3 regions of the Pseudomonas citronellolis genome follow, and region 2 is predicted to be linked to each of the others. Evidence: predicted binding sites of a transcription regulator. Region 2 holds the regulator's gene; each other region holds the start of a gene.
What was found. Region 2 encodes sigma-54, which starts transcription at its own class of promoters, with help from an activator protein. Its sites were predicted from a motif close to ANTGGCATNNANNTTGCTNT; they were not measured.

Region 1 (9,738 bases), 470 kb from region 2:
CTCGGTGATCAGATGGAGCAGGCTGGCGTTTGGCATGGCGGCTCGGCGTTCAGGGCGTCCTTGGGGAACCCCGCGCTCAGCGCTGGGATTCGAAGTCGAGCAGTTTGCCGGCGACTTTCTGGCTGTCGACCTGGTAGCTGCCATCGGCGATGGCCTGCTTCAGCCGCGCGACCTTTTCCGAGTCGACGACGGGTTGGTCTTTCAGCTGGTCGCTGGCTTTCTGCAATTGCTGGGCGGTGCTGCTCAGTTGCACGGACTCACCGCTGCCAGTGGCCGACGCGCTGCCGGCGCTTTCGCTGCCGGCGGCTTCGCTGCGGCCGGCCTGGGGCTTGCCGGTGCTGCCGGTGGAGACCGGCGCGCTGGCATTGTTCAGCCGGTTGAAGTCGATGACCATGGTAGTGAACCTCTGCGGGTTTAGGACGCTTGCCTGTAGGTTTCGGCTGACATCCGTAAAACTTTAGGGCGGTTTTTCGTGCGCCTTCGCACAGTTTAGTGAAGGCTGGCGCGCCAGCGCCAGACTTCCGCCGCTAGAGCGTGACCTGCACCGCGCCTGGCTCCACCACCCGGGCCTTGATGATGCGCTGCGAACGCAGATTGCGCACGCGAATCTGCTCGCCGGGCACCCCGTCGGCCATGGCCTCGCCGGGCATCACCACGTTGACCGCGCCGGTTTGCGCGCGGATCACCACCTGGTCGCCCTTGCGCACCGCCGCGGCCTGTTCGAGGAAGACCGGGGCGAGGATCTGGTCGCTGACCGTCGGTCGCTTGAGCTTCTGCCCCACGGCCTGCTGCGGGTCGGTCAGGTAGCCCTGGCTGAGCAGGCCGATGTCGCGCTCCATCAGGCTGATGTCGCCCGGCTCCAGCACGTGGTCGCGCTTGAGCGGCTGGGTGGTCACCACTACCTGGCGGAACAGCTTGACCTGGGCCGGCACGTATACCGACCAGGGCGAGGAGCCTTCGCAGCGCACCAGCACCGAGACGCGCCCCACGGGCTGCGCGGGGCTTTCCAGGGATTGCGTCAGGTCCTTGTCGCAGGCCGCCAGGCGCAGGCGCGGGTCGATGCGCGCCACTTCTATCTCGTAGCGTGCCTCGATGCCGCTGCGTTGCAGATAATCTTCCACCTTGAACTCAAGAAAGCCCTGGGTGGCGCCGATAAGAATCTCGGGCGCGGTGAAGTCGTCGGCCCAGGTCGGACCCGGGGCGAACGCGCCCAGCATGCCGAGCACTCCGCAGAGTGACAGGGCATGGGCTCGGGACCGTCGGAAAAACGTCGTTGGCAGTTTCATGCCACGACTTCAAGCAAGGCTCGTGCCGATTGCCGCCCTGGGCGGCACGGCGGATACGAAGGGGGCGCAATGGCCGGAGTCATGGATTCGGTCAACCAGCGAACGCAGCTGGTTGGGCAGAATCGTCTCGAACTGCTGCTGTTCCGGCTGGATGGCAGCCAGTTGTACGGCATCAACGTGTTCAAGGTGAAGGAGGTACTGCAGTGCCCGCGCCTGACCGTGATGCCCAAGTCCAGTCCGGTGGTGCGCGGGGTGGCGAACATCCGTGGCGGCACCATTCCGATCCTCGACCTGTCGATGGCCACCGGCCGTCGCGGCCTGCGCGAGATCGACAACAGCTTCGTGATCATCACCGAGTACAACACCAAGGTGCAGGGCTTCCTGGTGCATTCGGTGGAACGCATCGTCAACATGAACTGGGAGGAGATCCATCCGCCACCCAAGGGCACCGGCCGCGACCACTACCTGACGGCGGTGACGCGGGTGGACAAGCAACTGGTGGAGATCATCGACGTGGAGAAGATCCTCGCCGAGGTCGCGCCCACCAGCGAGGACATCTCCGAGGGCGTGATCGACGCCGACACCCAGGCCCAGGCGGTGACCAAGCGGGTGCTGGTGGTGGACGACTCCTCGGTGGCGCGCAAGCAACTGATCCGCTGCCTGGAGACCGTGGGCGTGGAAGTGCTCGCGCTCAATGACGGACGCCAGGCGCTGGACTACCTTCAACAGATGCTGGCCGCCGGTGGCAATCCGGGCCAGGAATTGCTGATGGTGATCTCCGACATCGAGATGCCGGAAATGGACGGCTACACCCTGACCGCGGAGATTCGCCACGATCCGCGGCTGCAGGACCTGCACATTCTCCTGCATACTTCGCTGTCCGGGGTGTTCAACCAGGCGATGGTGCGGAAGGTCGGCGCCAACGACTTCCTCGCCAAGTTCCGGCCCGATGATCTGGCGGCGCGTGTCGTCGAGCGCATCAAGGCGGCGGACGCACGCTGAGGAGGGCACTTCGGGGTAGTCTGCAACGGCCGGGGGCGACCCCGGCCGCCTGGCGTCGGGATCGGCGCCCGGCCAACTGGAAAGAGGCGTGATCGGTGACATCGACCAACATGGAATTCGAGCTGTTCCGGGACTTCCTGGAAAAGGCCTGCGGCATCGTCCTGGGTGCCAACAAGCAGTACCTGGTCGCCAGCCGCCTGAACAAGCTGATGGAGCAGCAGGGCATCAGGAGCCTGGGCGAGCTGGTGCAGAAGATCCAGGTCCGCAGCCAGCTGCGCGAGCAGGTGGTGGATGCCATGACCACCAACGAGACCCTCTGGTTTCGCGACACCTACCCCTTCGAGGTGCTGAAGAACCGCATCCTCGCCGAGCTGATCAAGGCCAACCCGGGCCAGCGCCTGCGCATCTGGTCGGCGGCCTGCTCCTCGGGGCAGGAGCCCTATTCGCTGTCGATGACCATCGACGAGTTCGAGAAGACCAACCTCGGCCAGCTCAAGGCCGGCGTGCAGATCGTCGCCACCGACCTCTCCGGTTCCATGCTCAACGCGGCGAAGGCCGGCGAGTACGACAGCCTGGCCATCGGCCGCGGGCTGTCCCAGGAGCGCCTGCAGCGCTACTTCGACACCAAGGGGCCGGGGCGCTGGGCGGTGAAGCCGGCGATCAAGGGCCGCGTCGAGTTCCGCGCGCTGAACCTGCTGGAGAGCTACGCCACCCTCGGCAAGTTCGACCTGATCTTCTGCCGCAACGTGCTCATCTACTTCTCCGCCGAGGTCAAGCGCGACATCCTGCTGCGCATGCACGCGGCGCTCAAGCCCGGCGGCTACCTGTTCCTCGGCGCCTCCGAGGCGCTCAACGGGCTGCCGGAGCATTACCAGATGGTCCAGTGCAACCCGGGGATCATCTACAAGGCCAAGTAGCCGGGCATTATGCCGATCACAGAAGGGCGCCCCTGGGGCGCCCTTCGCCTATCCGCACGAGCCGTTCGCCGTCTTGCCGGCTGTGCCTGGGGGCTTTTCGTAGGATGGATTGAAGGGGCGTTTCGGCGTGTGCGGTGAGTCCAATCGCGGACAAGGTCCTCCTACCGCATGAGCGAGCATGGCTTTCGTAGGATGGTGTTGAGCGAAGCGATACCCATCACCGCAACCGCATGGGTTTCGCCAAGGCTCAACCCATCCTACGAAAAGCGTCTCGGCGCGGCCGGCAAGACAGTTGCTCCTACGCTTCCGGCAAACACCACGCCCCGTAGGATGGGTTGAGCGAAGCGATACCCATCGCCACCACCGCATGGGTTTCGCAGGCTCAACCCATCCTACGGTTCCAGGGAAGCACGGGCGCGTAGGAGCGGACCTTGTCCGCGATTGGACTCACCGCCCACACCGGACGCCCCGGTGGCTCGGGCAGCCCCCTCTCCCGCTTGCGGGAGAGGGCCGGGGTGAGGGTAACCCCTTCGAATGGGCAGAACGCATTGCCGCCGGGCGGTAAGGCCTTGCCGCTTGCCGCGGTTTGCCGCCCTTTGCCGCTCGCGGATCATCGGCAATTCATTGATTAATAAGGACTTAACGTTTTGGCACGCACCTTGCTGAAGTGCTGGCAAGCCCACACCGGCAAACAGGTTCGTGACCATGAGCATCAGCTTCGACTCCGCCCTCGGCATCCACGCACAAGCGCTCAGCTTCCGCTCGCAGCGTGCTGAAGTGCTGGCCAACAACCTGGCCAACGCCGACACCCCCAACTACAAGGCGCGCGACCTGGACTTCGCTTCGGTGCTCGCGGCCCAGGCCGACAAGGCCAAGAGCGGCACCTTCAGCACCGCCGTCACCAACGCCCGGCACATCGAGGCCGACGGCGTGGCCATGGGCGACGACTCGCTGAAATACCGCATCCCGACCAATCCCTCCATCGACCAGAACACCGTCGACGAGCAGGTCGAGCAGGCCAACTACGCGCAGAACGCCGTGCAGTTCCAGGCCAGCTTCACCTTCCTCAACAGCAAGTTCAAAGGCCTGATGGGCGCCCTGCGCGGAGAGTGATAGCCATGTCCCTTGCCAGTGTCTTCAACATCGCCGGTAGCGGCATGAGTGCCCAGACCACCCGTCTGAACACCACCGCCTCGAACATCGCCAACGCCGAGAGCGTGTCCTCGAGCATCGACCAGACCTACCGCGCCCGCCACCCGGTGTTCTCCGCCATGTTCCAGCAGGCGCAGAGCGGCCAGGGCTCGCTGTTCCAGGACACCGACCAGGCCGGCACCGGCGTGCAGGTGCTGGGCGTGGTCGAGGACCAGAGCCCGCTGGTGCCGCGCTACGAGCCGAACCATCCGGCCGCCGACGCCAACGGCTACGTGTACTACCCCAACGTCAACGTGGTGGAGGAGATGGCCGACATGATGTCCGCCAGCCGCTCCTTCCAGAGCAACGCGGAAATGATGAACACCGCCAAGCAGATGATGCAGAAGGTCCTGACCCTGGGTCAGTAAGCGCAGAGGACGCCCCATGAGCATCGACAACACCAGTAGCACTTCGAACTCGATCCTCTCGTCGCTGAACGCCGGGTCGAGTTCCTCGTCTTCCACCTCGGAAACCGGCACCAGTGCGCTGGGCAAGGATTCGTTCCTGCAACTGCTGGTCACCCAACTGAACAACCAGAACCCGCTGGACCCGCAGGACAATACCCAGTTCGTCTCCCAGCTCGCCCAGTTCAGCAGCCTGGAGAGCATGGAGAACCTGGATACCACCCTGGGCAACTTCTATTCCTCGTTCCAGTCGTCCCAGGCGCTGCAGGCCTCGTCCCTGGTCGGCCGCTCGGTGATCGTCAACTCCAGCAAGGTCCAGGTCGACGACCCCAGCGCCGGCGTGCAGGGCTCGCTGGTGATGCCGTCCAACGGCGATGGCGTGACCCTGAAAATCTATGACGACGACGGCGAGCTGGTGCGCACCATCGACATGGGCAGCCAGAAGAGCGGCAACATCGACTTCACCTGGGACGGCAAGGACGACAGCGGCGAGCAGGTGGCCTCCGGCACCTACACCATCAAGGCCACGGCCTCGCTGGACGGCACCAGCACCGCCCTGACCACCTACCTGCCGGCCACGGTCAACAGCGTCACGCTGGGCCAGAGCGGCGGGGAAATGACCCTCAATCTCGCTGGCATCGGCAGTGTCTCCGCCTCCAGCATTCAGACCATCGGAAAATAACGCCGTCCTTCGGCACGGGAGCTGACCATGTCTTTCAATACCGCCCTGAGTGGTTTGAACGCCGCTAGCACGGACCTGAACGTGACCGGCAACAACATCGCCAACGTCGGGACCACCGGCTTCAAGTCCTCGCGCACCGAGTTCGCCGACCTGTACGCCGCTTCGATGCTCGGCACCGGGCGCAATGCCGTGGGCAGCGGCGTGATCACCCAGTCGGTCTCGCAGCAGTTTACCCAGGGCAACCTGACCTCCACCGGCCGCAGCCTGGACCTGGCCATCAGCGGCAACGGCTTCTTCATGGTCAGCGACAACGGCAGCCGCCTGTACACCCGCAACGGCTCCTTCAACACCGATGCCAACGGCTACATCGTCGACGGCTCCGGCAACCGCCTGCAGGGCTATGGCGTCAACGGCAACGGCTCGGTCGTCAACGGCGTGATCACCGACCTGAAGGTGGACACCGCCAACCAGCCGCCGAGCCCGACCTCGAAGATCACCTCGACGCTGAGCCTGAACTCGGCGGCCACCACGCCGACCAACGCCACCTTCGACCCGGCCGATTCCGACAGCTACAACTGGTCGACCTCGGTGGACATCTACGACTCCCAGGGCAACTCGCACACCATGACGAACTACTTCGTCAAGGACAGCAGCAACAACTGGACCATGCACACCCTGGTGGATGGCCGCTCGCCGACCGACCCGACCAGCACCACGCCGCTGACCAGCCAGCTGAGCTTCAACAGCGCCGGCCAGCTGACCGGCGTCACCTCCACCGGCATGACCGTCAATGCGGACAAGACCATGACCCTCACCGGCTGGGTGCCGGCGGCGATCACCGATTCCACCACCGACCCGGTGACCTGGGGCGCCAACGGCGCGGCCGGGGCCACCGGCGGCATCAGCCTCGACCTGACCAAGACCACCCAGACCAACGCCGCCTTCGCGGTCACCGCGGTCACCCAGGACGGCTACGCCACCGGCCAGATGTCCGGCCTGTCGGTGGACGTGGACGGGCAGATGTACGCCACCTACACCAACGGCCAGTCCAAGGTGATCGGCCAACTGGTGCTGGCCAACTTCGCCAACACCCAGGGCCTGACCCCGGTCGGCAGCACCGCCTGGAAACAGTCGCTGGCCTCGGGCGAGGCGGTGATCGGCACGCCGACCTCCGGCACCCTGGGCTCGGTGGGTTCCGGCTCGCTGGAGGAGTCCAACGTCGACCTCACCGCGCAGCTGGTCAACCTGATAGTCGCGCAGCGCAACTACCAGGCCAACGCCAAGACCGTGCAGACCGAAAGCACCATCTCCGACACCATCATCAACCTGCGTTGATGGCGGCAAAGCGCTCTTGCCGCAGGCGGCAGCCCCTCGCCGCCTGACGGCCCCTCAGGCTCCTTCGGGAGCCTTTTCTTTTTCATTCGTCCTTTCGAATCAGCGGCTTGCGCTGATTTTTCAATTCTGGCACAGCCCTTGCTGAGACACCTCCAGCACCGCCGGGAATCCGACCCGGCACTGGAGGAATGCCTTGGACAGAATGCTGTATGTCGCCATGAGCGGCGCGAGCCAGAACACGCAGGCCATGCAGGCTCACGCCAACAACCTGGCGAACATTTCCACGACCGGTTTCCGTCGCGACTTCGAGCAGGCGCGGGCGATGCCGGTCTTCGGCGACAGCTTTCCGGCGCGCGTGTTCGCCATGAGCGAGCGCCCGGCCACCGACTTCACCGCCGGCGCCCTGCAGGAAACCGGGCGTGACCTGGACGTCGCCGCCAAGGGCGACGCCTGGATCGCCGTGCAGGCTCCGGACGGCGGCGAAGCCTACGTGCGCACCGGCAGCCTGGAAATCGACGCCCTCGGCCAGCTGCGCACCGGCGACGGTTTGCCGGTGCTCGGCAATGGCGGGCCGATCGCCATTCCGCCGGAAGAGAAGATCGAGATCGGCGAGGACGGCACCATCACCGTCCGCGGCCAGGGCAACAATCCCAACGCGCTGGCCACCGTCGACCGCATCAAGCTGGTCACCCCGGACCCGAAGCAGCTGGAGAAGGGCACCGACGGCATGATCCGCATGAAGCAGGGCCAGCCGGCGCCGCAGCCCGACGCCAACGCCACCGTGCAGTCCGGTTTCCTCGAGGCGAGCAACGTCAACGCGGTGGAAGAGATGACCTCGATCCTGGCGCTGTCCCGCCAGTTCGAGCTGCACGTGAAGATGATGCGTACCGCCGAGGACGATTCCCAGGCCATGGCGCGGGTTTTGCAATTTAGCTAATCACCAGATCGAGGCGTCATGAATCCGACGCCCGAGGAGAAGACATATGCTTCCGGCACTGTGGGTCAGCAAGACCGGCCTGTCCGCCCAGGACATGAACCTGACCACCATTTCCAACAACCTGGCGAACGTCTCGACCACCGGCTTCAAGCGCGACCGCGCCGAGTTCCAGGACCTGCTGTACCAGATCAAGCGCCAGCCCGGCGCCCAGTCGACCCAGGACAGCCAGCTGCCCTCGGGCCTGCAGCTGGGTACCGGCGTGCGCATCGTCGGCACCCAGAAGAACTTCACCGCCGGCAGCCTGCAGACCACCGACAACCCGCTGGACATGGCGGTCAACGGCCGCGGCTTCTTCCAGGTGCTGACCCCGGACGGCACCGTCGCCTACACCCGCGACGGCAGCTTCCACCTGAACTCCGACGGTCAGATCGTCACCTCCAACGGCAACGCCCTGGAGCCGGCCATCGTGGTCCCGGCGGAAACCCAGACCTTCACCGTCGGCAACGACGGCACCGTCTCGGTGACCGTGGCCGGCAACTCGCAGCCGCAGATCATCGGCAACATCCAGACCGCCGACTTCATCAACCCGGCGGGCCTGCAGGCGACCGGCAACAACCTGTTCCTGGAAACCGCCGCCAGCGGCGCGCCGCAGGTCGGCACCCCGGGCCTGAACGGCCTCGGCACCGTGCAGCAGAACACCCTGGAGAACTCCAACGTCAGCGTGGTGGAGGAGATGGTCAACATGATCACCACCCAGCGCGCCTACGAGATGAACTCCAAGGTGATCTCCACCGCCGACCAGATGCTGTCCTTCGTCACCCAGAACCTTTGATGCATGACGCGGGCCCCGCGGCTCGCCAGTTAGTGGCTCTCCCCGAGAGGTAGTTGCAATGAACCGTTCCCATCTTCTCCCGCTGCTGGCGCTCGCCGCGCTGGCCGGTTGCGTCAGTCCTCCGCCGAAGCCGGACGACCCATACTACGCGCCGGTCATGCCACGCACGCCCATGCCCGCGGCGCAGAACAACGGTTCCATCTACCAGGCCGGGTTCGAAAACAACCTCTACGGCGACCGCAAGGCCTTCCGCATCGGTGACATCATCACCATCACCCTCAACGAGAAGACCCAGGCGAGCAAGAAGGCCAACTCGGACATCTCCAAGGACAGCAGCAACAAGATGGGGCTGACCTCGCTGTTCGGCAGCAAGGCCACCACCAACAACCCCTTCGGCAGCGGCGACCTGAGCCTCAGCGCCGAGTACAGCGGCAACCGCGAGACCAAGGGCGACAGCGCGGCGGGGCAGAGCAACAGCCTGACCGGCTCGATCACCGTGACCGTGGCCGAAGTCATGCCCAACGGCATCCTCGCCGTGCGCGGCGAGAAGTGGATGACGCTGAACACCGGCAACGAACTGGTGCGCATCGCCGGGCTGATCCGCGCCGACGATATCGCCACCGACAACACCGTGTCCTCGACCCGCGTGGCGGATGCGCGCATCACCTACTCGGGCACCGGCGCCTTCGCCGACGCCAGCCAGCCGGGTTGGCTGGACCGCTTCTTCCTCAGCCCGCTGTGGCCGTTCTGAGCAGGTGACCTGAGATGTCGATGTTCTCCCGCCTGCTCTTAGTACTCGGCCTGTCCTGCCTGACGCTCGCCGCCCACGCCGAGCGCCTGAAGGACATCGCCAGCATCCAGGGCGTGCGCAGCAACCAGCTGATCGGCTACGGCCTGGTGGTCGGCCTCAACGGCTCCGGCGACCAGACCACGCAGACGCCCTTCACCCTGCAGACCTTCAACAACATGCTGGCGCAGTTCGGCATCAAGGTGCCGGCCGGCAGCGGCAACGTGCAGCTGAAGAACGTCGCCGCGGTGTCGGTGCACGCCGACCTGCCGGCGTTCGCCAAGCCGGGCCAGACCATCGACGTGACCATCTCCTCCATCGGCAACGCCAAGAGCCTGCGCGGCGGCAGCCTGCTGATGACCCAG
Region 2 (9,738 bases):
CGAGCACCTGTTCCAGGGCCGCGAGGACAAGCTGGCGGTCCTCGACCAACTGCTCGCCGAACTCGGGCTAGGCTATGAACAGGTCGCCTACCTGGGCGACGACCTGCCGGACCTTCCGGTCATCCGCCGGGTCGGCCTGGGCATGGCGGTGGCCAGCGCCGACGCCTTCGTTCGCCAGCACGCCCACGGCGTGACCCAGGCGCGCGGCGGCGAAGGCGCGGCCCGTGAATTCTGCGAACTCATCCTGCGCGCCCAGGGCAACCTCGAGGCGGCGCAAAGCGCCTACCTGTAGAGCCAGACATGCCGAAGACCCTTCGCCAGAAGCTCCTCCTCGCCCTGATCGCGGTCCTGCTGGTCGCACTGGGCTACTACTGGAACGTGCGCCTGGACTTCAACGAGCGCCAGGTCGCGCCGAGCAACGACGCCATCGACTTCTACGCGGCAAATGCCCACAGCCTGCAGTACCGCGAGGACGGCAGCCTGGCCTACGAGATGACCGCCGATCGCCTGGAGCACATGAAAGCCACCGACGTCACCAACGTCACCACGCCGGACCTGTTCTTCTTCCGCGAGGGCGAGCCGCAGCCGTGGCACGTGCAGAGCGTGCGCGCCGAGGTGGGCCCGGAAGGCAAGCAGGTCGAACTGATCGACAACGTCCGGGTCCAGCGCACCGACGCGCAGAACCGCACCCTGCTGCTCACCACCACGCGCATGACGGTGTTCCCGGACAAGGATTATGCCGAGACCAGTCAACCCGTTAAGATCACCGAGCCCCAAGGGGTGACCACGGCGGTAGGCATGAAAGCGTATCTGAAAGACAGCCGGATGACCCTGCTGTCCAACGTAAGAGGTCAGCATGAGGTTCGTTAAAACCTTCCCCCTTTTCCTCGGCCTCGTCGCCGCCCTGGGCAGCAGCGCTGGCTGGGCGCTGCCGACGGATCGCGAGCAGCCGATCCGCGTGCAGGCCGACAGCGCCGAACTGGACGACAAGCAGGGCGTCGCCGTGTACCGCGGCGACGTGGTGGTGACCCAGGGCAGCATGAAGCTGACCGGCAACACCGTCACCCTCAAGCAGAACAAGGACGGCGAGATCGAGGTGGTCACCTCGGTCGGCAAGCCCGCCTATTTCGAGCAGAAGCCGGCGCCGGACAAGGAAATCACCAAGGCCTACGGCCTGACCATCCAGTACTTCGTCACCCAGAACCGGGTGATCCTGATCGACCAGGCCAAGGTGATCCAGGAAGGCAACACCTTCGAAGGCGAGAAGGTCGTCTACGACACCGAACGGCAGATCGTCAACGCCGGCCGCGCCACCGGCACCCAGGTGACCACCCCGCGCCCGCGCATCGACATGGTCATCCAGCCCAAGAAGAAGCAGGATCAAGCCCAGTAATGGCCACGCTCACCGCACAGCACCTCGCCAAGAGCTACAAGGGCCGCCAGGTCGTCCGCGATGTCAGCATGAGCATCGACAGCGGGCAGATCGTCGGCCTGCTCGGCCCCAACGGCGCCGGCAAGACCACCTGCTTCTACATGATCGTCGGCCTGGTCCGCGCCGACCAGGGCGTGGTCCGCATCGACGAGCAGGACGTCACCAACCTGCCCATGCACGGCCGCGCCCGCGCCGGCATCGGCTACCTGCCGCAGGAAGCCTCGATCTTCCGCAAGCTGTCGGTGGCGGACAACATCGGCGCCATCCTCGAGACCCGCGCCGACCTCGATCGCAACGGCCGCAAGGAGGCCCTGGAAGGCCTGCTGGAGGAGTTCCACATCCACCACATCCGCGACAACCTCGGCATGAGCCTGTCCGGCGGCGAGCGCCGCCGCGTGGAGATCGCCCGCGCCCTGGCCAGCTCGCCGAAGTTCATCCTCCTCGACGAACCCTTCGCCGGCGTCGACCCGATCTCGGTGGGCGACATCAAGCAGATCATCCACCACCTCAAGGCCAAGGGCATCGGCGTGCTCATCACCGACCACAACGTGCGCGAGACCCTGGACATCTGCGAGACGGCCTACATCGTCAACGACGGCCAGTTGATCGCCGAAGGCGATTCCGCGGCTATCCTGGCCAACGAACTGGTCAAGGAAGTCTACCTGGGCCACGAGTTCCGCCTCTGAGCCCCCTCGCCCCGGCCGCGCGCCGGGGCGGACGCCCTCCTCACGTCGGCCCGACCGACCGACAACAGATTTATGCGTAAACGCCCTAGGCAAAGTCTGAGAATTCAGGCATATAATTTGCTTCCTAGCGGCGTCCGGGAATTTGGGTCCAGGCGCCCGTAGTCGTGGATTGGGTGCGCTACACGCCCGCGGACAAGGTGCCAAGTTCCAGCCATGAAACCATCGCTCGTCCTCAAGATGGGCCAGCAGCTGACGATGACTCCGCAGCTGCAACAGGCCATCCGACTGCTCCAACTCTCCACCCTGGATCTGCAACAGGAGATTCAGGAGGCGCTGGAATCCAACCCGATGCTCGAGCGCCAGGAAGAAGGCGAAGACTTCGACGGTAGCGACCCCTACGCCGAGGGCGCGGAAACCCCCACCAATACCAACGTCAACTCGCAGAGCGAAAGCTTCCAGGAAACCACCACGCCCAGCGCCGACAGCCTGGACGAAGACCAGTGGGCCGAGCGCATCCCCAACGAACTCCCGGTGGATACCGCCTGGGAAGACGTCTACCAGACCAGCGCCAGCAGCCTGCCCAGCAACGACGACGACGAGTGGGACTTCACCGCCCGCACCTCCGCCGGCGAGAGCCTGCAGAGCCACCTGCTGTGGCAGCTGAACCTCTGCCCCATGTCCGACAGCGACCGCCTGGTGGCCCTGAGCATCATCGACGGCATCAACAACGACGGCTACCTGGAAGAATCCCTGGAGGACATCCTCACCTCCCTCGACCCCGAGCTGGGCATCGAGATGGACGAGGTGGAAGTGGTGCTGCGGCGCATCCAGCAGATGGAGCCGGCCGGCGTCGGCGCGCGCAACCTGCGCGAATGCCTGCTGCTGCAGCTGCGCCAGATGCCCGCCAACACCCACCTGCTGAGCGAGGCCCTGCGCCTGGTCGCCGACCACCTCGACCTGCTCGGCAGCCGCGACTACACCCAGCTGATGCGGCGCATGAAGCTCAAGGAAGACGAGCTGCGCGAAACCATCGAGCTGATCCAGTCGCTGCACCCGCGCCCGGGTTCTCAGATCGAGTCCGGCGAGGCCGAGTACGTGGTGCCGGACGTGATAGTGCGCAAGCACAACGAGCGCTGGCTGGTGGAGCTGAACCAGGAAGCGGTGCCGCGCCTGCGTGTCAACTCGCAGTATGCCGGCCTGGTGCGCCGCGCCGACTCCAGCGCCGACAACACCTTCATGCGCAACCAGTTGCAGGAAGCCCGCTGGTTCATCAAGAGCCTGCAGAGCCGCAACGAGACGCTGATGAAGGTGGCGACGCAGATCGTCGAGCACCAGCGCGGTTTCCTCGAGTACGGCGAGGAAGCCATGAAGCCGCTGGTCCTGCACGACATCGCCGAGGCGGTGGGCATGCACGAGTCGACCATCTCGCGGGTCACCACGCAGAAATTCATGCACACGCCGCGTGGCATCTTCGAGCTGAAGTACTTCTTCTCCAGCCATGTGAGCACTTCCGAGGGCGGCGAATGCTCGTCCACGGCGATCCGCGCGATCATCAAGAAACTGGTCGCGGCAGAAAGTCCGAAAAAGCCGTTGAGCGACAGCAAGATCGCTGGTTTACTGGAGGCACAGGGCATTCAAGTGGCACGTCGGACAGTCGCCAAGTACCGGGAATCTCTCGGAATAGCTCCATCGAGCGAGCGCAAGCGACTGGTCTGATTGACCCAAGCCAAGGTGTTCCGGCGGCAGGCCCCATAACCTGCCACTTATACACGGGCAATAAGGAGAAAGCGGTATGCAAGTCAACATCAGTGGCCATCAACTGGATGTGACCGACGCCCTGCGCGACTACGTGGTCGAGAAACTCGGCCGACTGGAGCGCCACTTCGACAAGATCACCAATGTTCAGGTCATCATGGAGGTCGAAAAGCTGAAACAGCGTATCGAAGCCACGCTGCACATTTCCGGTGGCGAAGTCGTGGCCTGCGCAGAACACGAAGACATGTACGCCGCCATCGACCTGCTGACCGACAAACTCGATCGACAACTGATCAAACACAAGGAAAAGTACCTCGAACGCCAACAGGGCGTTGGAGTCCGCTAACCCCCCTCCCCTATGATCCGACTTGAGCAGATCCTGTCCCCCGGCCGTTCCCTGGTGAACGTGCCGGGCGGCAGCAAGAAGCGCGTACTCGAACAGATCGCCAACCTGGTCGTGAAAGACCTTCCCGGCCTCGACGCGCAAGACATCTTCGAAAGCCTGGTGGCCCGCGAACGCCTAGGCTCCACCGGCTTCGGCAATGGCATCGCCATTCCCCACTGCCGCCTGACCGGCTGCAAGGCGCCGATCAGCGCCATTCTTCACCTCGATGCGCCGGTGGACTTCGACGCCCTCGACGGCGCCCCGGTCGACCTGGTGTTCGTCCTGCTGGTACCCGAAGCCGCCACCGAGGAGCACCTGGAGCTGCTGCGCCAGATCGCCTCGATGCTCGACCGCGCCGAGGTGCGCGAACGCCTGCGCCGCGCGAGCGATGGCGAGGCGCTGTACCAGATAGTCGTGGAAGTGCAGAACGGCCACTAGCATGCGCCTGATCATCGTCAGCGGCCGTTCCGGCTCCGGCAAGAGCACTGCCCTCAACGTCCTCGAGGACAACGGCTTCTACTGCATCGACAACCTGCCGGCCAGCCTGCTGCCGGACCTGGCCCAGCGCGCGTTGCTGCACACCGAGCTGATGCACCCGCAGGTGGCCGTGTCGATCGACGCGCGCAACCTGCCCAGCCAGCTCAAGCGCTTCCCCGAGCTGCTCCAGGAAGCCCGCGACAAGCACATCCAGTGCGACGTGCTGTACCTGGACGCCGACGACGAGACGCTGCTCAAGCGCTTCTCCGAGACGCGCCGGCGCCACCCGCTGACCACCGACACCCGCTCCCTCGCCGAGGCCATCGCCGACGAGGAGCAACTGCTCAGCCCGATCGCCGACCTCGCCGACCTCAAGCTGAACACCACCAACCTCAACCTCTACCAGTTGCGCGACGTCATCAAGCTGCGCCTGCTGAACAAACCCGAGCCGGGCACCGCCTTCCTCGTCGAGTCGTTCGGCTTCAAGCGCGGCATGCCAGTGGACGCCGACCTGGTGTTCGACGTGCGCTGCCTGCCCAACCCCTACTGGAAACCCGAGCTGCGCGAGCAGTCGGGCCTGGACAAGGGCGTGCAGGAATATCTCGCCGAGCAGCCCGACGTGGAAGAGATGTACCAGGACACCCTGGGCTACCTGAACAAATGGCTGCCGCGCTTCGCCGCCAGCAACCGCGCCTACGTCACCATTGCCATCGGCTGCACGGGCGGCCATCATCGCTCGGTCTACCTCGCCGAGCGCATCGGCAATGCCCTGAAAGCCACCCTGAAGAACGTGCAGATTCGCCACCGCGACCTGAGCTAGCAGCAGATAACGAAAGGACAGCCCCCTCGCGATGCCCGCCCTCGAGATCACCATCATCAACAAGCTCGGCCTGCACGCCCGCGCGGCGGCCAAATTCGTCGGCGTGGCCGGCCGCTTCCCGTGCCAGGTCCGCGTCGGTCGCAGCCCGGAGAGCACGGTGGACGGCAAGAGCATCATGGCGGTGATGATGCTGGCCGCGGGCAAGGGCACCAACCTGCACCTGAACGCCGAGGGCGAGCAGGCCGACGAGGCCCTGCAGGCTCTCGTCGACCTGATCAACAACTACTTCGACGAAGGCGAGTGACCGCCCGTCCGCACCGCGCCGGGCGCTAGCCCAGCGACGTATCCAGCACCATCATCAGGCAGAAGCCGACGATCAGGCCCAGGGTCGCCTCCCCGGCATAGCCGCGCCGCTGCGATTCGGGAATGATCTCCCGCACCACCACGTAGAGCATCGCCCCCGCCGCCAGGGCCAGGCCCCAGGGCAGCAGCATCCGCGACACCCCCACCAGCCAGGCGCAGAGCACCGCGAACAGCGGCTCGACCAGCCCGGAAGCCGCGCCGGCCAGCATCGCCCGCACCCGCGACATCCCCGCGCCGGCCAGCACCAGGGCGATGGCCAAGCCTTCGGGCACGTCCTGCAGGGCGATGCCCAGCGCCAGGCCGCCAGCGCCCTGGACCTCGCCGCCGGCGGCAACGCCCACGGCCATGCCCTCGGGAATGTTGTGCAGGACGATGGCCGCGACGAACAGCAGGATGCGGGCGGGAATGGCGGGGATCGGCGCGTCGTCCAGGTCGTGCTGGGCATCGTCCAGCATCCGCCCGGCCAGCATCAGCCCCAGTACCCCCAGGGCCATGCCGAAGCTGACCAGCAACGCGGCGTACAGCGGCGAGCGTCCGCCCGCCTCGACCGCCTCCAGGGCCGGCAGCAGCAGGGAAAAGGCCGTCGCCGCCAGCATCACCCCGGCGCCGAAGCCCAGCAGGGTATCGGCGACCCGCGCCGGCATGCTGCGGATCAGCAGCACAGGAACCGCGCCCAGGGCCGTGCCCAGGGCGCAGATCAGGCCGCCGCTCAGCGCCTGGTACAGCGGCGCCGGCAATTGCAGGCGCGCCAGCAGCAACAGGTGGTTGAACAGCAGGCCGCTGCCCAGCAGCACTATCCCCAGGCCGAGCAGCCAGCGCAGGCTGCGCGCGCCGCCCTGCCGCGCGCTTGCCTCTAGCGGGCGCATGGCGTCACTTCCGCGGCGGGCATCAGGCGAGCCCCCGCTGCTCCAGGGCCAGGCGGTAGCGGCGCGCCACTTCCGGCCAGTCGACGACCTCGTAGAAGGCCGCGATGTATTCCGGCCGGCGGTTCTGGTACTGCAGGTAGTAGGCGTGCTCCCAGACATCCAGGCCGAGGATGGGGATCAGGTCCTGCATCAGCGGGCTGTCCTGGTTGGCGCTGCTTTCCACCTTCAGGCGGCCCTGGCTGTCGACGCAGAGCCAGGCCCAGCCGCTGCCGAAGCGGGTCAGCGCGGCCTTGGTGAAGGCCTCGCGGAAGGCCGCGTAGCCGCCCAGTTCGGTCTCGATGGCGCGGGCCAGGGCGCCGTCGGGCTCGCCGCCGCCGGTCGGCGACATCACCTGCCAGAACAGCGAGTGGTTGGCATGGCCGCCGCCGTTGTTGATCACCGCGCCGAGCAACTTCTCCGGCAGGCGGTTGAGCTGCTGCAGCAGTTCTTCCACCGGCAGTTCGGCGAAAGGCGTGCCCTCCAGCGCGGCGTTCAGGTTGTTGACGTAGGTCTGGTGGTGCTTGCTGTGGTGGATCTCCATGGTCCGCGCATCGATGTGCGGCTCCAGGGCATCGTAGGCGTAGGGCAAGGCGGGAAGACTGTGGGGCATGGTCGCTCCTAGTGGTAGCGCATGGATTGCGGGGTGGCGAAGAGGCCGGGGCGCAGCTCCACTTCGCCCTGCTGGTGCAGCAGCTCGCGGGTGCGCGGGTAGTTGCCGTGCTCGCCGATGAAATTGAGCAGTTCGAGGTAGCTGCGCCGGCTGTGGCGCAGCGCGGCCTCGCGCATGTCGCGGCTCTGCCGCGGGTCGATGCTCAGCTCCAGCAGCCGCTCGTGGCAGTTGCACAGGTATTCGGCGGCCTCTTCCGGCTGGCCCAGCTGCACGTGCAGGTCGCCCAGGTTGTGGTGGGAGATGACGAAGGCCATCACCGCCTCGTCCGGGTCGTGCCAGCGGCCCAGCAGCAACTGGGCGTGGGCCAGGGCGTGGAGGTAGTGCTCGCGGGCATCGATCAACTCGTTGCGGATGAAGCAGCGGTTGCCCAGTTCGATGGTCTGTTGCCAATGGCGCATGTCACATACCTCCATGGTGAAGCGGCCTCAGAGGCCGCCGGCGGTGAGTTTCTCGGGGTCCAGCAGGGCCTCCAGGCGCTCGCGGCCGAGATCGGTGTTCTCCAGGGCGACCTCGATGATCGGGCGGCCCTCGCGGTAGGCCTGCTTGGCGATCTCGGCGGCCTTCTGGTAGCCGATGATCGGATTCAGCGCAGTGACCAGGATCGGGTTGCGCGACAGCGCTTCGCGCAGGCGCGCCTCGTTGACCCTGAAGCTGGCGATGGCCTTGTCGGCCAGCAGGCGGCTGACGTTGCCCAGCAGCTGGATGCTCTGCAGCAGGTTGTCGGCGATCACCGGCAGCATCACGTTCAGCTCGAAGTTGCCGGACTGCCCGGCCACGGCGATGGTGGCGTCGTTGCCGATTACCTGGGCGGCGACCATCGCGGTGGCCTCGGGGATCACCGGGTTGACCTTGCCGGGCATGATCGAGGAGCCCGGCTGCAGGGCTTCCAGCTCGATCTCGGCGAGGCCGGCGAGCGGGCCGGAGTTCATCCAGCGCAGGTCGTTGGCGACCTTCATCAGCGCCACGGCAAGGGTCTTGAGCTGGCCGGAGACGGCCACGGCGGTGTCCTGGGCGCCGATCAGGGCGAAGAAGTCGTCGCCCGGGCGGAAGGCCAGGCCGGTCAGGCCGTTGAGTTCCTGGCAGAAGCGCGCGGAGAACTGCGGGTGGGCATTCACCCCGGTGCCGACGGCGGTGCCGCCCTGGGCCAATTGCTGCAGCGCCGGCTGCAGGGCCTCGAGGTTGGCGCTGGCCTGGCGTACCTGCTGGGCCCAGCCGCCGAGCACCTGGCTCAGGCGCACCGGCATGGCATCCATCAGGTGGGTGCGCCCGGTCTTGACGTATTGCTGCACCTCGCCGGCCTTGCGCTCGAGGGTGGCCTGCAGGTGGCGCAACGCCGGCAGCAGGCGCTCGTGGATTTCCAGGGCGGCGCTGATGTGGATGGTCGAGGGGATGATGTCGTTGCTGCTCTGCCCGCAGTTGACCTGGTCGTTGGGGTTGACCGCGCGGCCCAGGCGACGGCCGGCGAGGGTCGCCACCACCTCGTTGGCGTTCATGTTGGAGCTGGTGCCGGAGCCGGTCTGGAACACGTCCACCGGGAAGTGCTGGAGGAAGTCGCCGGCCAGCAGTTCCTCGCAGGCGGCGACGATGGCCGCGCCGGTCTCGGCGTCCAGTTGCTCCAGGGCGACGTTGGCCCGCGCCGCGGCGGCCTTGGCCAGCAGCAACGCGCGGATGAAGGCGGCGGGCATGCGCTGGCCGCTGACCGGGAAGTTGTTCACCGCACGCTGGGTCTGGGCCCCGTACAGCGCCGCGGCCGGCACCGCCAGTTCACCCATGCTGTCGCGTTCGATACGGCTGTCAGTCATTCTGCTTTCTCGCTTACAGGTCGTGGTACGTCAGGGAAGGCGCCATCGGCTGCGTGGCCAGCCGGCGCGAAAGCTGTTGCAGGCGCTGCCTGCGTTCGGCATCGCCGGCGAGGCGGCGCAGGTCGCAGAGCGGGCGATAGGCGTGGTCGAGGCAGAGTCCGCGCCAATGCCACGGCAGGGCGACGTCGGCGGCGGTGTCGAGCAGCAGCTGGAAGCTCTTCTCGAACAGCTGCCAGGCCGGCAGCGGCTCCCAGGCCACCAGGTAGCGCGTCTCGAACAGGTAGAGCTCCAGCAGGCGCGGCTCGTCGGGCTCCAGCGCGCAGCGGATGCGGGTGCCCAGGCGGTACCAGCGGTCGAGCAGGGAGGTGTGGGTTTCGACGAACATGGCTGGCTCTCGAACGATAATGAGATTGATTATCGTTACGAGAGAAAGAAAATACAAG
Region 3 (9,738 bases), 1.7 Mb from region 2:
CGTAGACGATCGGGAAGTCGAGCTGCTCATCGGTGGCGCCGAGGTTGTCGAACAGGTCGAAGATCTGGTCGATGACCCAGTCCGGACGCGCGCCGGGGCGGTCGATCTTGTTGACCACGACGATCGGGCGCAGGCCGGCCTTGAAGGCCTTCTGGGTCACGAAGCGGGTCTGCGGCATGGGGCCGTCCTGGGCGTCGACCACCAGCAGCACGGAGTCGACCATGCTCATCACGCGCTCCACCTCGCCACCGAAGTCGGCGTGGCCGGGGGTGTCGACGATGTTGATGTTGTAGCCGTTCCACTTGATCGCGGTGTTCTTCGCCAGGATGGTGATGCCGCGTTCCTTTTCCTGGTCGTTGGAGTCCATCACGCGCTCGGATTCCGCTTCTTTGCGGTCGAGGGTGCCGGACAGCTTCAGCAGCTTGTCCACCAGGGTGGTCTTGCCATGGTCGACGTGGGCGATGATGGCGATGTTGCGGAGATTTTCGATCACGGTGTCTGTCTCGGTAAAAAGTAGCTTCAAGCTGCAAGCCACAAGCGGCAAGCAGGTGGAAATATCGTTCAGGTACGGACGTCCGGAGGATGCCTGCGCCAGGTTGCGTTTCGACTGATGCGGCACAGGATCATGCGGGACCGCTCTTCTCTTGCAGCTTGCCGCTTACAGCTTGCAGCTGCCCAACGGGCCTGTAGACCCGCACATTGGTGTGCCCTTCGTTGACCAGGTGATGGGCGTGCAGGCGGCTCATCACGCCCTTGTCGCAATACAGGAGGTACTGGCGGTTGGGGTCCAGTTCCTTGAACTTGCTGTTGATCGCGTAGAACGGCATGGCCAGCACTTCGATGCCTTCCAGCGCCAGGGGTTCATCTTCCTGGGCGTCGGGGTGGCGGATGTCGACCACGATCTGCCCGGGCAGCACCTCGTCGACCATCTCAACCGGCAGGTCCTTGCCCAGCTCGTCGATGACGCGGTCGACGGTCATCTGGGTGGCGCGCTCCAGGGCGCGGTCGAGCACGGCCATGTCGAACTTGGTCTCTTCGTGCTCGACGCGGTAGGGCTTGGCCTGGGTGGTCGGGTTCACCGAGATCACGCCGCAGTACTCGGGCATGTGCTTGGCGAACTCTGCGGTGCCGATCCTGGTCGCGGTGTCGATGATGTCCTGCTTGTGGCTGACGATCAGCGGGCGCAGCACCAGGGTGTCGGTCACCCGGTCGATCACCGAGAGGTTCGGCAGCGTCTGGCTGGACACCTGGGAGATCGACTCGCCGGTGACCAGCGCGTTCAGCTCCAGGCGCTCGGCCACGCGGCTGGCGGCGCGCAGCATCATGCGCTTTAGGGTCACGCCCATGTAGCTGTCGTCGACCTTGGTGAGAATCTCGCCGACCACTTCCTCGAAGGGCACGCTGACGAACAGCACGCGCTGCGAGCGGCCGAACTTCTCCCACAGGTAGTGGGCCACTTCCATCACGCCCAGCTCGTGGGCGCGGCCGCCGAGGTTGAAGAACACGAAGTGGCTGATCAGCCCGCGGCGCATCATCTGGTAGGCCGCCACGGTGGAGTCGAAGCCGCCGGACATCAGCACCAGCACCTGCTCCAGGGCGCCCAGCGGGTAACCGCCCAGGCCCTCGTGCTGGGCGTGGATGACGTACAGGCGGTCGTGGCGGATTTCCACGCGTACCTGCACTTCCGGGTTCTTCAGCGATACCCCGGCCGCGCCGCAGTGCTGGCGCAGGCCGCCGCCGACGTAGCGTTCCACGTCCATGGAGGTGAAGGCGTGCTTGCCGGCGCGCTTGCAGCGCATGGAGAAGATCTTGCCCGGCAACAGGTGGCCGAAGTGCTGCTTGCACTTCTCGAGGATGTCGTCGAAGTCACCCAGCGGGTATTCGTGCACTTCCAGGAAGTGGCCGATGCCCGGCACGCAGGTCAGGCGCTCGATCATCTCGCGCAGGGCCTTGGCGTCGGTCACCCGGGTTTCCACTTCAAGATTGTCCCACTCGCCCTCGACCAGCAGCGCCGGGTCCAGGTCGCGCAGCACGGTGCGGATGTTCTTCGCGAGCTGGCGGATGAAGCGCTTGCGCACCGGCCGGCTCTTGATGGTGATTTCCTGGAAGACCTTGACGATGAGTTTCATGCGAGAAAAGGCACGAGCCCGAAGGGACGAAAAAAAGGGGCGGAATTATACCTGAAATTGCTCAAGACTTGAGCAGTCGAGCGCAGATTCTTTTTGGTGCACCAAAATGGACGCACGCACCATTGTGTAGCACCAAATCGGTGCAACAATTCCGTCATTCGCGCCAGCTACCGTGCGCAAAGCCCTGTAGCGCGGGGCCCTGTCCAAAATCGGGCACTGGCACGCTACTTGCTCTCTTGTGAGGCAGGTTGCCCTGGCGGAGTATTCCGGCCGGCATCACCCGATACTGGGGCACAGAAAGCTCCCAGCTCTAATCCCTCCTGGAGGACAGCATGTCGTACAAGTCGCACCAACTGATCAAAGACCATGACGTGAAGTGGGTAGACCTGCGCTTCACCGATACCAAAGGCAAGCAGCAGCACGTCACCATGCCGGCCCGCGACGCGCTGGACGATGACTTCTTCGAAGCCGGCAAGATGTTCGACGGCTCCTCCATCGCCGGCTGGAAAGGCATCGAAGCCTCCGACATGATCCTGCTGCCGGACGACAGCACCGCCGTGCTGGACCCGTTCACCGAAGAGCCGACCCTGATCCTGGTGTGCGACATCATCGAGCCGAGCACCATGCAAGGCTACGAGCGCGACCCGCGCAACATCGCCAAGCGCGCCGAGGAATACCTGAAGTCCACCGGCATCGGCGACACCGTCTTCGTCGGCCCGGAGCCGGAGTTCTTCATCTTCGACGAAGTGAAGTTCAAGTCCGACATCTCCGGCTCGATGTTCAAGATCTTCTCCGAGCAGGCTTCCTGGAACACCGACGCCGACATCGAGTCGGGCAACAAGGGTCACCGTCCGGGCGTGAAGGGCGGCTACTTCCCGGTACCGCCGGTCGACCACGACCACGAAATCCGTACCGCCATGTGCAACGCCCTGGAAGAAATGGGCCTGGTGGTCGAAGTTCACCACCACGAAGTCGCCACCGCCGGCCAGAACGAAATCGGTGTGAAGTTCAACACCCTGGTGGCCAAGGCCGACGAAGTCCAGACCCTGAAGTACTGCGTGCACAACGTCGCCGACGCCTACGGCAAGACCGTGACCTTCATGCCGAAGCCGCTGTACGGCGACAACGGCTCGGGCATGCACGTGCACATGTCCATCTCCAAGGATGGCAAGAACACCTTCGCTGGCGAAGGCTATGCCGGCCTGTCCGACACCGCCCTGTACTTCATCGGCGGCATCATCAAGCACGGCAAGGCCCTGAACGGCTTCACCAACCCGTCGACCAACTCCTACAAGCGTCTGGTCCCGGGCTTCGAAGCCCCGGTCATGCTGGCCTACTCGGCCCGCAACCGTTCCGCCTCGATCCGTATCCCCTACGTCACCAGCCCGAAAGCCCGCCGCATCGAAGCGCGCTTCCCGGACCCGGCGGCCAACCCCTACCTGTGCTTCGCCGCGCTGCTGATGGCCGGCCTGGACGGCATCCAGAACAAGATCCACCCCGGCGATGCCGCCGACAAGAACCTGTACGACCTGCCGCCGGAAGAGGCGAAGGAAATCCCGCAGGTTTGCGGCAGCCTGAAAGAGGCGCTGGAAGAACTCGACAAGGGCCGCGCGTTCCTGACCAAGGGCGGCGTGTTCACCGACGAGTTCATCGATGCCTACATCGAGCTGAAGTCCGAGGAAGAAATCAAGGTGCGCACCTTCGTGCACCCGCTGGAATACGACCTGTACTACAGCGTCTGATCCACGAATACCTATAAGTAGCGGCAACATTAAGGCCTCCTTCGGGAGGCCTTTTTTATTGGGTGTGTTTTATTGGGCGTGCGCAGGGTTGCTGCTTTTCTTTTCGTAGGAGCGAGCTTGCTCGCGAACGGTGTCCTGTCGTTGGGGGCGGTGTGCATCCTCAAGAGCACCCTCTCCCTAACCCTCTCCCTGAAGGGAGAGGGGACCGTTTGGAGTACTTGGATATTCCTGAGTCAGCCGGCAGCGCCGTTGGTGTCCGACTGAAACCATTCCTCCTCTCGGCGCGGACTAGCCCCCTCTCCCTTCAGGGAGAGGGCTGGGGAGAGGGAGCGGCGTCAAACCGAAACACCCAGCCCACCTGGCCCCCTTCGCGAGCAAGCTCGCTCCTACAGTTCCAGGGAAGCACGGCTTTTCGTAGGATGGCGTTGAGCGAAGCGACCCATCACCACGGCAGCATGGGTATCGCAAGCTCAACCCATCCTACGAAGAGCGCCTCGGCGCAAGGCAGTCGCTCCTACAAAGCGAGCATCTCCCCTCCAATTCGGCTCAGCCCCCGGCATCTGTATGATGTGCCGAGTTTCGCCTGCTCCGGAGTGCCCGTTCGTGACCGATCTTCTTCGCCGCTTCCTGCTGCTGTGCTGCCTCAGCCTGGGCCTGCTCCTCGCCGGGCCGGCGTCCGCCGCGCTGCCCAGCATCCCCGGCGTGACCGGTGGCGATGCCAAGGTCAGCGACGCCCAGTTGCAGCAGTCGCTGGACCAGGTGATCAAGACCCTGGAGAACGACCAGCAGCGCAGCGACCTGCTGAAGAAGCTCAAGCAGCTGCGCGACGCCACCAAGAAGGGCGCGGAGGACCAGAGCGGCGTGCTCGGCCTGCTCGGCGACACCCTGGGCAGCCTGGAGAAGCGCTTCGAAGGCGCCAACAGCCCGACGCTGCGCTGGAGCGGCCTGTTCCAGCAGGCCGGCGTGGAGCTGCAGGAGCGCACGCCGTCCTGGCAGGAATGGCCGGGGATGATCCTCGACTTCTCCCTGGTGCTCCTCCTCTGGGCCTGCCTGGCCCTGGGCCTGCGCTGGCTGGCGCGGCGCATGCGCGAGCGCTTCGGCCTGGCCGACGAACTGCCCCAGCACCCCAAGACCCGCGACCTGCTGCTGTTCGCCCTGCGCAAGCTGGGGCCCTGGCTGGTGGCCTTCCTGATCACCGTGTACCTCTCCGTGGTGCTGCCCAGCTCCCTGGGCAAGCTGGTGGCCATGGTGATCGCCTACGTGCTGGTGTGCGGCACGCTGTTCTCCGCGCTCTGCGTGATTTCCCTGTCGCTGCTCGGCGGCCCGCACCGCACGCGCGCCCTGGACATCCTGCGGCGCCGCGCCTTCCGCCCGCTGTGGCTGATCGGCAGCCTGGCCGCCCTGGGCGAGGTGATGCACGACCCGCGGGTGACCGACAGCCTCGGGCAGAACACCGCGCTGACCGTGGGCTCGCTGGCGAACATCTGCGCCGCGCTGTTCACCGCCCTGTTCGTCCTGCAGTTCCGCCGGCCCATCGCCCACCTGATCCGCAACCAGCCGCTGGAGCGCCGCCTCAAGCGCCGCAGCCTGCACGAGCTGGTGGAGCTGGTCGGCTCGCTGTGGTACGTGCCGGTCCTGCTGCTGGTGGGCATCTCGCTGTTCGCCACCGTGGTCACCGCCGGCGACAGCAGCTACGCCCTGCGCCGGGCCCTGCTGTGCGCGCTGATCGCGGTGGTGGCGATGACCGTCAACGGCCTGATCCGCCGCGCCCACCTGCGCTCGGCGCAACGCAGCAGCCGGCGCAGCGCGCCCTACATCGAGCAGCTGCAGAACTTCGGCTACACCCTGCTGCACCTGGCCACGCTGCTGGTGTTCCTGGAAGTGGGCCTGCGCGTCTGGGGCATGTCGCTGATCGGCTTCGCCGAGGGCGACGGCTCGCAGATCAGCCTCAAGCTGATCAGCTTCGGCAGCACCCTGCTGGTGGCCTGGCTGATCTGGATTCTCACCGACACCGCGGTGCAGCACAGCCTCGGCCTGGGCGGGAAGAACCGCGCCAACACCCGCGCGCTGACCATGCTGCCGCTGATCCGCAACGTGCTGTTCATCACCATCGCGGTGATCGCGCTGATCGTCGCGCTGGCCAACATGGGCATGAACGTCACGCCGCTGCTGGCCGGCGCCGGCGTCATCGGCCTGGCCATCGGCTTCGGCGCGCAGTCGCTGGTGGCCGACCTGATCACCGGGCTGTTCATCATCATCGAGGACTCGCTGTCGATCGACGACTACGTCGACGTCGGCGGCCACCTGGGCACGGTCGAGGGCCTGACCATCCGCACCGTGCGCCTGCGCGACCTGGACGGCGTGGTGCACACCATCCCGTTCAGCGAGATCAAGAGCATCAAGAACTACTCGCGGCAGTTCGGCTACGCCATGTTCCGCTGGCCGGTGCCGGCGAGCATGCCGATCGACGACGCCCTGGCGCTGGTGAAAGACGTGGCCGGCGAGCTGCGCAACGACCGCAGCATCAACCGGGCGATCTGGTCGCCGCTGGAAATGCAGGGCGTCGAGAGCTTCGACAATGGCCAGGCGATCCTGCGCTTCCGCTTCAAGACCGCGCCGATCCGCCAGTGGGAAGTGCAGCGCGCCTTCAACCTGCGCCTGCGCCAGAAGCTGGACAAAGCCGGGCTGGAACTGGCCATGCCGCGCCTGAACGTGCAGCTCTCACGCATGCGCAAGCCACGCGAGGAAGGCCCGCAGGACCACGCCGAGCCCGCCGACGGCGGCATCTGAGGCCGCCGGCGCGGTTCAGACCGGCTTGCGCGGGGCCTCGGCGCCGGCCCGGGCATTGACCTGGGCGCCCTTCTCGGCCGTCACCTGGCCATAGACCTTGCAGCCCTCGTTGATCCGCACCCGCTCGGCGTTGATGCTGGTCGGCGAGCCCTGCGCGCCGACCACGCAATCGCGCCCCAGGCTGACGCTGCGCCCGGCGCTCAGCGGCCCGGCGACGCGCGAGCGGCGGCCGACGCGCACCGAACCCCGGGCCAGGATGGCGCCGGCCACTTCCGCGCCTTCGTCCATCCACACGCCACCCTCGACCCGCACCGAGCCGAGCACGCGGGAATAGCGGCCGAGATACAGGTCGCCGCGCACCAGCAGGTCGCCTTCCTGGCAGCCGCCGGCGGCCACGCGGTACTCGCCTTCCTCGACCTGGCGCCGGCCGCTGCCGGCAGCGACGATTCCGGTCGGCGTGCGCGAACAGTCGCCGAAGCGGATCTCGCCCGCGCAGATGCGCCAGAACTGCAGCGGCGGGCGGATGCGCACCAGCCCCTCCACCACCAGCGGCCCGTGCAGGCAGCGATCGGCCGGGTGCAGGCCCAGCGGCAGGTAGAGCAGGTTGTTCGGCGCCGTGCTGGCCTGCGGCTTCGGCAACGACGGCGGCTCGGGCAGTTCGCAGGCGTGCCAGGTGGCCGCGGCGGCGCCGGCCGGCACGCTGGCGGTGCTGACGACGGGCAGCGGCAACAGGCGCGGCAAGGCCACCAGCAACAGGGCGATGAACAGCGGCAGCAGAAGGGTCATGCTAGGCGCCTCCCGCTGAAGGGGCCGGCCCGCAGGCGGCGGGACGAAGGGATGGACATGGCGTTCACTCTGGGCGCCCCGGCGAAGGGGCGCGCGTACGATTCAGTGCGCCTATCTCAAGCCATGCCCCGGGAAGTACCCTTGACATTTGTCAGAAAACGCAGAGATCAACAACGAAACCACGCTAGATATCAAATAAGTTCGACAAAAGCAGCAGCACTCCGTCGGCTGCGCACTGTTAACTCCCGCGCAAACCCGGCGGCGTGATGGCGTTTCACTTGCCACCCGTCGGCGCCGATGCAAGGCTTAGCCCATTGTCTTCCGGGAGATCACGCATGCGCGTGCCAGTCCTCTGCCTGCTGCTCGCCCTGGCCGTGCCGGCCAGCGCGCAGATCTACAAGTACACCGACGCCAACGGCAAGACGGTATTCACCAACCAGCCGCCCAGCGGCGTGGACGCCAAGCCGGTGGAACTGCCGCCGACCAACACCGTGGGCGCCCAGCAGCCCGGCGCGCCCATGGGCAGCGGCGATGGCGAGCAGCGCCAGGCCCGCTACGCCATCCTGGCCATCACCGGGCTGCCCGACGAGGAGGCCCTGCGCGCCAACGACGGCAACTTCGACATCGAGGTGGCCATCCAGCCGCAACTGGCCATGGGCGACCGCCTGCAACTGCGCCTGGACGGTCAGCCCTACGGCGCGCCCAGCAGCTCCACGCGCTTCAGCCTGAACAACCTCGAACGCGGCGACCACAGCCTCTCGGTGGACGTGGTGCAGGGCGACCGTGTGCTGCAGTCCAGCGCGCCGGTGAACTTCACCCTGCAGCGCATCAGCACCAACAGCCCCGCGCGCGTCCGGCCCATGCCGAGGAGCGGCAACTGATGAAACGCGCCCTGCTGCTCGGCCTGCTCCTGCTGGCGGCGTTCCAGGCCAGCGCCGAGGTCTATACCTACATCGACAAGGACGGCAACCGCGTCTTCACCGACCAGCCCAGGCGCAGCAACGCCCAGCGCCTGAACCTGGCGCCGCCCAACGGCATGCCGAACATGCCCCCGCCGCTGTACGCGCCCGCCGCCTCGGCCCTGCCGCCGCAGCCGCCGCAATACCAGGTGCTGCGCATCCTGGTGCCCGAGCCCGACGCCACCGTCCGCGCCAACAACGGCGAGCTGATCGTCACCGTCTCCAGCGACCCCAACCTGCTGCCCGGGCACAGCTTCCGGCTGTTCCTCGACGGCGTTCCGGTGGGCGAGCCAAGCCGCAGCCCGGTGTTCCCCCTGCACAACCTCGATCGCGGCACCCACCAGCTGTCGGTGGAGATCCTCGACCAGCGCGGCCAGACCCTGGAACAGACGCCCAACCAGCCGTTCCACATGAAGCGCGTATCGGTCGCCGAAAGCGACGCCGGCGAGCGGCCCGCCCTGGCATCGCGCCCCTGAACCCAGCGAATTTTCGCACGCCCTCTTAAGAAGCCTTCCCCGAAGATGCGCACCACTTTGGTGCGCGCACCTGCACCACTTTCTATACTCTCCCCATTTCGGGTCACGACGACGGCCCATTTTCCTTGAGGAAATGCCACGAGTCGGCGCAGATCGCGGCCTGGCGCGTCTTTTCGGGGCTTGGTTTGCTTTTTGCATTTTCCTGCCCAACCTTGGAACGCCTGTCCGCCATGCCTACAGAAACCCAGCTCAGACTGTTGCTCGACAACCTCACCACGGCGGTGATCCTGCTCAACGCCGAACTGCGCCTGGAGTACATGAACCCGGCCGCCGAGATGCTCCTGGCGGTCAGCGGCCAACGTAGCCACGGGCAGTTCATCAGCGAGCTGTTCACCGAATCCCAGGAGGCCCTGCAGTCGCTGCGCCAGGCGGTGGAGGAAGCGCACCCGTTCACCAAGCGCGAAGCCACCCTGACCTCGCTCACCGGCCAGAGCATCACCGTCGACTACGCGGTGACGCCCATCCTCAACCGCCGCGAGACCCTGCTGCTGCTGGAAGTCCACCCGCGCGACCGGCTGATGCGCATCACCAAGGAAGAGGCCCAGCTGTCCAAGCAGGAGACCACCAAGCTGCTGGTGCGCGGCCTGGCCCACGAGATCAAGAACCCCCTGGGCGGCATCCGCGGCGCGGCCCAGCTGCTGTCCCGCGAGTTGCCGGACGAGTCGCTCAAGGACTACACCAACGTCATCATCGAAGAGGCCGACCGCCTGCGGAACCTGGTGGACCGCATGCTCGGCTCGAACAAGCTGCCGCAACTGCGGGTGACCAACATCCACGAGGTGCTGGAGCACGTCTG

Region 1: flgB (flagellar basal body rod protein FlgB) is a predicted target of sigma-54. The motif match lies at 3,852-3,871, and genes of this name have one in related genera.
Region 3: glnA (glutamate--ammonia ligase) is a predicted target of sigma-54. The motif match lies at 2,345-2,364, and genes of this name have one in related genera.

What each region holds. Positions count from the first base shown of each region.
Region 1 is NZ_CP014158.1:1,724,616-1,734,353, forward strand. It holds gene PcP3B5_RS07845 (flagella synthesis protein FlgN) at 1-36, opposite strand, end outside; gene flgM (flagellar biosynthesis anti-sigma factor FlgM) at 77-394, opposite strand; gene flgA (flagellar basal body P-ring formation chaperone FlgA) at 528-1,217, opposite strand; gene PcP3B5_RS07860 (chemotaxis protein CheV) at 1,356-2,288, shown strand; gene cheR (protein-glutamate O-methyltransferase CheR) at 2,399-3,205, shown strand; gene flgB (flagellar basal body rod protein FlgB) at 3,911-4,318, shown strand; gene flgC (flagellar basal body rod protein FlgC) at 4,324-4,764, shown strand; gene flgD (flagellar hook assembly protein FlgD) at 4,781-5,482, shown strand; gene flgE (flagellar hook protein FlgE) at 5,510-6,817, shown strand; gene flgF (flagellar basal-body rod protein FlgF) at 7,011-7,754, shown strand; gene flgG (flagellar basal-body rod protein FlgG) at 7,801-8,586, shown strand; gene flgH (flagellar basal body L-ring protein FlgH) at 8,645-9,337, shown strand; gene PcP3B5_RS07905 (flagellar basal body P-ring protein FlgI) at 9,352-9,738, shown strand, end outside.
Region 2 is NZ_CP014158.1:1,252,980-1,262,717, reverse strand. It holds gene PcP3B5_RS05755 (KdsC family phosphatase) at 1-292, shown strand, start outside; gene lptC (LPS export ABC transporter periplasmic protein LptC) at 301-870, shown strand; gene lptA (lipopolysaccharide transport periplasmic protein LptA) at 857-1,393, shown strand; gene lptB (LPS export ABC transporter ATP-binding protein) at 1,393-2,118, shown strand; gene PcP3B5_RS05735 (RNA polymerase factor sigma-54) at 2,332-3,834, shown strand; gene hpf (ribosome hibernation-promoting factor, HPF/YfiA family) at 3,911-4,219, shown strand; gene ptsN (PTS IIA-like nitrogen regulatory protein PtsN) at 4,232-4,696, shown strand; gene rapZ (RNase adapter RapZ) at 4,698-5,555, shown strand; gene PcP3B5_RS05715 (HPr family phosphocarrier protein) at 5,587-5,859, shown strand; gene PcP3B5_RS05710 (ZIP family metal transporter) at 5,885-6,784, opposite strand; gene PcP3B5_RS05705 (superoxide dismutase) at 6,807-7,433, opposite strand; gene PcP3B5_RS05700 (tetratricopeptide repeat protein) at 7,442-7,891, opposite strand; gene fumC (class II fumarate hydratase FumC) at 7,919-9,295, opposite strand; gene PcP3B5_RS05690 (hypothetical protein) at 9,309-9,680, opposite strand.
Region 3 is NZ_CP014158.1:6,547,227-6,556,964, forward strand. It holds gene typA (translational GTPase TypA) at 1-493, opposite strand, end outside; gene thiI (tRNA uracil 4-sulfurtransferase ThiI) at 624-2,129, opposite strand; gene glnA (glutamate--ammonia ligase) at 2,462-3,871, shown strand; gene PcP3B5_RS28540 (mechanosensitive ion channel domain-containing protein) at 4,436-6,661, shown strand; gene PcP3B5_RS28545 (bactofilin family protein) at 6,677-7,447, opposite strand; gene PcP3B5_RS28550 (DUF4124 domain-containing protein) at 7,783-8,328, shown strand; gene PcP3B5_RS28555 (DUF4124 domain-containing protein) at 8,328-8,882, shown strand; gene glnL (nitrogen regulation protein NR(II)) at 9,113-9,738, shown strand, end outside.